DNA from 2 places in the Planococcus sp. SE5232 genome. Region 1 is predicted to be linked to the other one. Evidence: riboswitches for the same ligand, from Rfam matches in the RefSeq annotation. Region 1 holds a riboswitch; the other holds the start of a gene.

Region 1 (4,214 bases):
GAATCACAGCGGATGGGGCGTTTAGTCACCGATCTATTGAATTTGGCACGAATGGAATCCGGTCATATGAGGCTTTACAAAGAAATTGTCCAATTGAATGGGGCAATTGAGCGCATGACACTTAAATTCTCGCAAATTGCTAAGGAGAACGGAGTCCAGCTATTGTTCGAAACGACAATCGACGATTGGTCAGCCATTGAAATCGATCAAGATCGAATTGAACAGGTTATGACCAATCTGATAGATAATGCGATCCGCCATACACCCGAAGGAGGGCAAGTGGTGGTTCGTGTCGAACAACAACAGGAGTATGCGAAAATATCCATTAATGATAATGGAGTAGGAATTTCAGAAAAAGATCTGGAGTTCGTCTTTGAACGTTTTTATAAAGCGAATAAGGCCAGAACACTCGGCAAAGGCGGAACTGGACTTGGGCTGGCAATTGCCAGTAATATCATCCAGGCGCATGAAGGCAAAATCTATGCAGAGAGTAAAATGGGACAGGGAACTTCATTTGTCTTTTTACTTCCTTTGAAGAATATGTAACTTTCTATAGACAGAGACGACTAATCCTAAGAACGGGGGGAGCATATTGAATGACTCCGTTTTCCATCGGCTGTATGAACAATATCACCAGGACGTTTTTCAATTCTTGATTTATCTGGTGAAAAACAGGCATCTTTCAGAAGATTTGATGCACGAAGTGTACATCCGTGTTTTTCGGGCATATGACCGTTTTGAAGGGAAAAGCTCTGAGAAAACATGGCTTTTTTCGATTGCCAAAAACGTAGCGATTGATCATTTCCGAAAAACAGCAGTACGTAAAAAACACTCGATGGAGTTTTTTGATTGGGAAACACAGCAATTGGTTTCGTCTGACCGAATTCCTGAAGAAGTATCCTTATTGAACGAAGATAAAATCCTTCTGTACAAGGCATTGGATACCTGTACGGGAGACCAGAAAATGGTTATCATCATGCGGTTCTTCCAAGATTTGTCGATAGCAGAGACTGCTGATGTTCTGGGGTGGACTGAAGGGAAAGTAAAGACCACACAGCACCGCGCAATCAAATCCTTGCGCGAAAAATTAATAGCCAGGGAAGGGGGAGAAGAAAATGCCGAATAGCAAATGGACCGATGAGACTATCGAAGATTTGTTAAAGGATTTCCCCACTATAAAAGATGACCGGACAAAAGAAGAAGTTTATAATCGGCTGCTCCAAAAAGAGAAGGTCCAAAAAAGGCCGAAAAGATGGCTTCCATTATTGGTAGCGGCATTGGCGTTTATCACCATTGGCATAATGGTGGCTTCCATCATCAGCCAAAACGGAATAGATACCGCTCAAAATCCAGAAAGTTCAAGTGGCGAATCAGAGGAGTCTACGGCTGTAACTGAGGAAAATGGACAAGAAGGGGCTGCTGATATGGCTGCTGATGAAGAATCCGGAACAGAAGAACCGGGTCCATTTTCAACTTCACAGGTTGAAGTTCCGTTACGGACAGCAGCTTATGAAGAGTCGATCGGTGAACAGGTACTCATGACACTTGGAATGACAGAAAATGCGTTCGTAATACCGGTCTCTTTCTTGATTCCAAGTGACCAGGTTGATGCAGCATTTGAAGGTATCGCCCCCTCCTCCCTTGATTTGTATAAGGAATACGCCGATGATATTGATGAAACACAACTAGGATTCGACGAATATCATCCTTATGTCGGAACGTTGGAAAAAACAGCTTCTGGCATCCGTCATATGTTGCCTCAGGACCATCAATATGACTTGGCATCTGCCAGTATCGGTGTCTATTTCAATACACTTTCAGAGACATTTACAGACGTACCTGAAATAGAAACGGTCAATGAGGATGGATCACCCGCGGAGTTTTCTGAAATCGGACAAGTGGAGCCACTCGTTCCAGACCAAAACAATATTGCCTATTATTCATTTTCAGCTGTAAATGGCCAGATTTACCTGGTGCCTGGCTATGATATGCCGTTTGAAGAAGTGAGTGAAGCACTGAAAGCACTTGCAGACAGCCCGAACGATTTCTATCAGCCAACCGTTCCGGCAGACCTGGAGTTTCAGGTGGCAGAGACGGCAGACTTGGTAGAGATTGAGTTTGAAGGTGCAGTCGACCTGATTTCGATGGACCAGTTGGAAGCTGTCCGGATGATCGAAAGCCTAGTTATGACGGCTGATGCTTTTGATAAAGAAGTGAAAGTGAACGGCTTGAAACCGGAAATCTGGAATGGATTTGACTTTAGCCAACCATTGCCGATTCCAGTGGCACCAAACCTGCTGGACTGGCCGGTGCAGTAAAAAGAGGCGTTGTAAACAAATCTGTTTACAACGCCTCTTTTTTATACTAAGATTAGGCCATAACAAAATATCGATTCATCTTCGGGGCAGGGTGCAATTCCCTACCGGCGGTAATTGAACTCTGTTCATAAGCCCGCGAGCCGTAAAACGCAGGATTTGGTGAGACTCCAAAGCCGACAGTATAGTCTGGATGGGAGAAGGTGAAGGTGCGGACGTTTGTCGTTTACATGTAGACGGAACGCTTATTAAGTGTGCCTTTTCTCCCTTAAGTGCTTGTTGCTTAAGGGTTTTTATATGTAAATGCTGGGTCCAAGCCTTTCTTCTGGTGAATCACGACAAGGAGAGAGGAATATGAAGAACAAGAAGTTACAAACGATGATCGTCATTGGAATGTTGAGCAGTATTTCCTTTATTTTGATGCTTTTCAACTTTCCGCTACCCGCTTTACCTGCTTTTTTGAAAGTGGATTTCAGTGATGTGCCTGCGTTGATTGCAGCCGTTACAATGGGCCCGGTAGCAGGGATATTAGTCGCATTCTTTAAAAACGCATTGGATTGGTTATTTGCAGGAAGTCCAACAGGCGTTCCGGTTGGGCACATGGCGAATTTTGTGACAAGTCTGCTGTTCATTTTGCCGGTTTATTTTATTTATCACAAAGTAGCAACCAAAAAAGGCATGGCTTTCGGATTGGCAGTTGGTACATTATCCATGGCGATCGGTATGAGTATTTTAAATTACCTGGTCTTTCTGCCGATGTACACGTATTTCCTCAACATGCCAGCTGAAACAGGCAGTGTGTTGTTCGGAACCATCGTTTTGGGGATTTTACCGTTTAACTTAATCAAAGGCCTGCTCTTGACTGCCGTCGTCCTGCTGATGTTCAGCAGCATGCACACGTGGATCGAAAAGCAGCGTTCCTATTATTTATCTATAGATAGAAAAGCGTAAGCGCCCGTGTAGCTCTGCCGGGCATAAAGCAACCCAGCAGGATGGCGCTCTTTGCCATTCAGCTGGGTTGACTCATGACCCAAAGAGCTGGGCGCTGAAGCTGGACAAACAAAAATACTTTACTTTAAAATCAAAAAAGAAGGCGTTCGGGAGGTTAACCTCCCGAACGCCTTTTCTAGTTGAATCAGTCTTCGTATTTTAAAGGGTCGCCTTCGAAAGATGAATCTGCAACTTTGATGGAATCTGTTGGACATCCTTCAAATGCATCTTCCATGTCTTCCTCGAGTTCGTCTGGAACTTGTTCTGTTCCCATGTTATTATCTAAAATAACAAAAGCGATTCCTTCGTCATCGTAATCATAAATATCAGGTGCAGCAGCACCACAAGCACCACAAGCGATACAAGTATCCTTGTCGACAATGGTATACTTAGCCATATTGTTTTCCTCTCCTTTATCTCCGAACAAGTTCAGTTATGCTATCGTATTTATTCTAAAGGTGTTTGAGGAGTTTTTCAACCCAAAACCGCTAGGGGGCGCAAGCTTGTTATTTACCGAACTCATTTTGGCCATTATGAAGGCCGTTAATCGGCAGCGGACCATCTCTTCTCCTTATCATTTGATAAAAGGAAAGAAGTCTGGGCAAACGATACAGGATATCGGCTATTTCGGTCTTTATCCTTATTTCGGTGTGCTGCCAAAACTAGATAAGAAAGCCTATGACGGAGCGGTTCAGAGCTTGTTTTTACAAGGTTATTTATTGGCCAATGATCAAGTGGTCGATCTGTCCGAAAAAGCGTTGGACTTGGATATTGAAGCTTCGCCATTGAACGGTTGGAAATACAGGGGCAATGAAAATCTTTTCTTTAGCCGCTTGTCACTAATTGTTCAAACTTTCTCCCATTTCAGCCAACAGGCAAATGTCTTTGATCCAATTGTCAGCAACGAAG
Region 2 (4,214 bases), 1.0 Mb from region 1:
ATGGAGAAAAGATGAGGAAACAATCCAGATTGCAGGAATCGATGATCCGCTCATGGAACCTGATTTCCATGAGGAAGAAGTGACTCAGCATAGCCTCGATCAGGCACAGTTGACGGACGATTTTACATTGTTGCTGGCACATCGACCGGAATATTTTTCTATTTATGCGGGAAGAGGCGTAGATGTCGTCTTCTCTGGCCATGCTCATGGCGGACAAATCCGTATTCCTGGAATTGGTGGGTTGATTGCTCCGGGGCAAGGGTGGTTTCCTAAAGTGACGGAAGGAATCTTCGAAAAAGGTCAATCGAAAATGGTTGTCAGCCGCGGGCTTGGCAACAGTACTTTTCCTGTCCGTATTTTCAATTTGCCGGAAATTGTTGTTGTAACGCTGGAAAAAGGATAAGCGAATGATGGGTCGTGAATTATAGGCTGACTGATGTCTGTCCAACCACCGGCAGCTGATCAGGCTTGCCGGTTTCAAGCCGATCGCTGATTAGTGAATGCAAACAGGGAGGCTGCTAAGTGTGATCAAGAAAAAAGAAGTTTCATTGCACCGTTATTCCTCAAAAGTGTCAATTGACTATGATCTGCCATCAGATCAGCTGGAGTTTACACGATTGCCGAAAGAAATTGTGGAAAAAGATGCCAAAGATCCATTAAAGCATTTCATCATCATCAAAGCACGTGGAGAAGATGCCGGGTTTTTTGAATTGGATGAATCGGAAGACCGCAAGAAATACTCAGACAATCCGAAAGCTTTGTTGTTGAGGGGATTTTCTGTGAATCCGAAATTTCAGGGCAGAGGCATCGCGACCGGTTCAATCTATGCACTACCTGAATTCATGGAAACGGAATTCCCGGATTTTGATGAAGTGGTGCTGGGGGTCAATGCCCGCAATATACCAGCTCAGCGCCTGTATCAAAAGGCAGGATTTACAGACACAGGCAGACGGATTATGCGCTCTAAAGGCGAACAATATGTTATGTCCCTGTATACAAAAAAAGCCAAGTGACAGCAGAAATGCTGCCGCTTGGCTTTTTGCATTTATTCAAAATAAAGGTGCTTATGCAGACTGCAGCCTGGATTGAACGGTGAAGAACAGCTTGGGCAAGTAGATGCACAGGCTAGATATTCATCAACAGACAGGTCGTATCCGCAGGTTCCGCATAAAACCGCCTTTTCATGGAAACGATCCCTTGGCCAAACCTGATGCTTTCCGCAGCCGGCAGCTGCATGGCATTCAAAGCAGGGGAAATATTCCTGGCAGCAAAAGAACTTGATGGCGATGCGGTCGATGGGGGAATGGTAATGGGCGCAACGTGTTTCGGCGTCCACTTGAATGCCTTTCACTCTATGATGGTGGGCCATTTCAAATCTTCCTTTCTGAAAAGGGGATAGGATGTATGAGTGGAATCCGGGAAATCTTCACAGATTGTTTCAAGTACTTGTTTGCAAAGCTCATTGAAAATAATCACTTTGATTTATAGGGTTCAGTTTCTTTCTATGCTACTATGAAAGGGACGAAACTACGAATCTAATTCTTCGGGGCAAGGTGAAATTCCTTACCGGCGGTGAGCAGGAAACTGCAAGTCCGTGACCCGATTGAGCGAATGCGGACATAGGCCACTATGTTTTGAGCGCTCAAGCGGTGGAGCTGGTGAAATTCCAGCACCGACAGTTACAGTCTGGATGGGAGAAGAATTCAGAGATCGGCTTCGTTATGTGCCTCTTCTTTTCAATTAGTTGAAATTGAAAGGAGGAATTTGTATGACCAAAAACTCTTTTCAGGGACCAGTCCCTGAAATCACGATGCGATCATTTTTAATCCCGCTCCTTTCCTTCAAGGAAAATGGGCTTCTTCAAGGTAAGAAAAACTGCCGGAAAACCGGCAATCTTGAAAAAGAAGCAGGGCACATGTACATCTATTTATGGATACAAAACCTTCTGAGCAACCCTTTCCTCACCACCCATAAGCCCCATGGTGGAAAGCACCCAAAAACTCGTACGGCCCCAATTGAATACAGTCTGGCAAACAGAACGGAGGAGTGTGCCTAAATGTTTACAGGTATTGTCGAAGAAGTCGGCCATGTCGCTTCAGTCCGCACTAAACCCCAGGCTATGGAATTAACGATTTCCTGTGCGCTGATCTTAGAGGACATTAAACGCGGAGACAGCATCTCCATTAATGGAGTTTGTTTAACTGTCTCTACATTCAGTTCCAGCACATTCACAGTCGATGTCATCCCGGAAACGGTCAAGTCTTCGACGATGATCGGATTGAAAGCAGGCGGACGCGTGAATTTAGAACGTGCTATGCCAGCTAACGGGCGTTTCGGCGGCCATTTTGTCAGTGGCCATATTGATGGCGTCGGTACGATCCGTTCAGTGAAAAAAGAAGCGAATGCTGTGACGAAGACAATTGAGCTCAATCCACAGTTGATGAAGTACATGATGCTGAAAGGTTCTATTGCAGTAGATGGAACTTCATTGACGATTTTTGCGCTTGGCCATAATACGGTGACCATTTCTTTGATTCCCACAACACAGGAAGATTCACTGTTAGGCGAAAAAGGCATCGGCGACAAGGTCAACATCGAATGTGATCTGTTGGCGAAATACACCGAACGTATCCAGACAGCAGAACCAAAGATCAACAGAGGCTGGCTGGCGGAAAACGGATTTTAAAAGGAGGCGCTGAAGAGATGTTCTACACCGTAGAAGAAGCCGTCGAAGATTTGAAAAATGGCAAAGCCATCATCGTCATCGATGATGAAGATAGAGAAAACGAAGGCGATTTCATCGCATTGGCAGAGTTTGCTTCACCGGAAATCGTCAACTTGATGGCGACTGAAGGAAGAGGGCTGATTTGTGTGCCAATTGCCCAATCCATCGCTCAAAGTTTGCAGATCGGCCTAATGACCGACCATAACACAGATGAATTCGGTACTGCTTTTACCATTAGTATCGATCACAAAGATACAACGACGGGGATTAGTGCTTTTGAACGCTCCCACACGATCACCAGTTTAGTGAAAGCGGATGCGAAAGCAACAGACTTTAAACGTCCTGGGCATATTTTTCCATTGATTGCGAAAGATGGCGGTGTGCTTGACCGCACTGGACATACCGAAGCAGCTGTCGATTTGGCGAAGCTTGCGGGATCACCCCCTGCAGGCGTCATATGCGAAATCATGAATCCGGACGGCACAATGGCGCGTGTGGACGATTTGCTGAAAGTGGCGGAACGGCTCGGCCTTGGTATTCTCACGATTAAAGATCTGGTATCCTACCAGCAAAAAAATCAAAACACGACAGCCTACTAATCTACCAGAGGAGATGGAACTGAATGACTGTACATTTTGAAGGATATTTAAACGGTGAAGGACTGCGGATCGGTATAGTTGTCGGACGTTTTAATGAATTTATCACGAGTAAACTGCTGGGCGGCGCGGAAGATGCTTTGAAGCGCCATGGTGTTGGAGAAGATGATGTCTCCATTGCCTGGGTGCCAGGAGCTTTTGAAATTCCGCTTGTAGCAAAAAAAATGGCGATGAGTGGAAACTATGATGCAGTCATCACTTTAGGGACAGTCATCAGAGGCGCAACTCCTCATTTTGATTTCGTCTGCAGTGAAGTCGCGAAGGGCGTATCAAGAGCCAGTGACCAAGCCAATATTCCAGTCATCTTTGGAGTTTTGACGACGGACTCCATTGAACAGGCAATTGAGCGTGCAGGCACAAAAGCCGGCAACAAAGGCTGGGAATCAGCAGCGGGTGCCATAGAAATGGCAAATCTGATGAAAAAATTATAATACAGCACTCCTGAGCTTTTGCTCAGGAGTTTTTTTGAGGTTAAAAGGCCGAATTTGGGGAATGGAAAGTATAACAGCAATAGGACTGATGAATCACAATGAAGCTGACTACAGAGAAAATAGTGAAATTACTGAAGGATACTTCTGAAGTGTATCTGAATGGGGAAAATTGATTTAGGGGGAGAGTTATGGACAAGATCATCTATTTGATCAGGCATTGCCAGGCGACCGGACAATCTCCGGATGCAGAATTGACTGAAGCGGGAAGAAAACAGGCGCAGGATTTGGCAGAGTTCTTGCGGGAACGGCAGGTGGCCCATTTTATTTCCAGTCCGTTTACACGTGCCATCCAATCCATCGAACCGGCAGCAGACCAGCTGGATTTGCCGATTGAAATCGATG

Evidence for each region. Region 1 has a riboswitch for FMN ahead of ACRC6Q_RS07395 (ECF transporter S component). Riboswitches for the same ligand answer to the same signal wherever they lie in the genome.
Region 2: linked by a shared signal. The riboswitch ahead of ACRC6Q_RS02670 (hypothetical protein) and the one ahead of ACRC6Q_RS07395 (ECF transporter S component) in region 1 are both predicted to bind FMN.

Annotation. Positions count from the first base shown of each region.
Region 1 is NZ_JBOGCP010000001.1:1,575,098-1,579,311, forward strand. It holds gene ACRC6Q_RS07380 (ATP-binding protein) at 1-546, shown strand, start outside; gene sigX (RNA polymerase sigma factor SigX) at 593-1,126, shown strand; gene ACRC6Q_RS07390 (hypothetical protein) at 1,116-2,318, shown strand; FMN riboswitch at 2,392-2,524, shown strand; gene ACRC6Q_RS07395 (ECF transporter S component) at 2,670-3,266, shown strand; gene ACRC6Q_RS07400 (ferredoxin) at 3,451-3,702, opposite strand; gene ACRC6Q_RS07405 (helix-turn-helix domain-containing protein) at 3,809-4,214, shown strand, end outside.
Region 2 is NZ_JBOGCP010000001.1:558,585-562,798, forward strand. It holds gene ACRC6Q_RS02655 (metallophosphoesterase) at 1-403, shown strand, start outside; gene ACRC6Q_RS02660 (GNAT family N-acetyltransferase) at 525-1,013, shown strand; gene ACRC6Q_RS02665 (CHY zinc finger protein) at 1,046-1,369, opposite strand; FMN riboswitch at 1,536-1,706, shown strand; gene ACRC6Q_RS02670 (hypothetical protein) at 1,769-2,056, shown strand; gene ribE (riboflavin synthase) at 2,057-2,686, shown strand; partial or broken gene ribB (3,4-dihydroxy-2-butanone-4-phosphate synthase) at 2,704-3,306, shown strand; gene ribH (6,7-dimethyl-8-ribityllumazine synthase) at 3,348-3,812, shown strand; gene ACRC6Q_RS02690 (histidine phosphatase family protein) at 4,001-4,214, shown strand, end outside.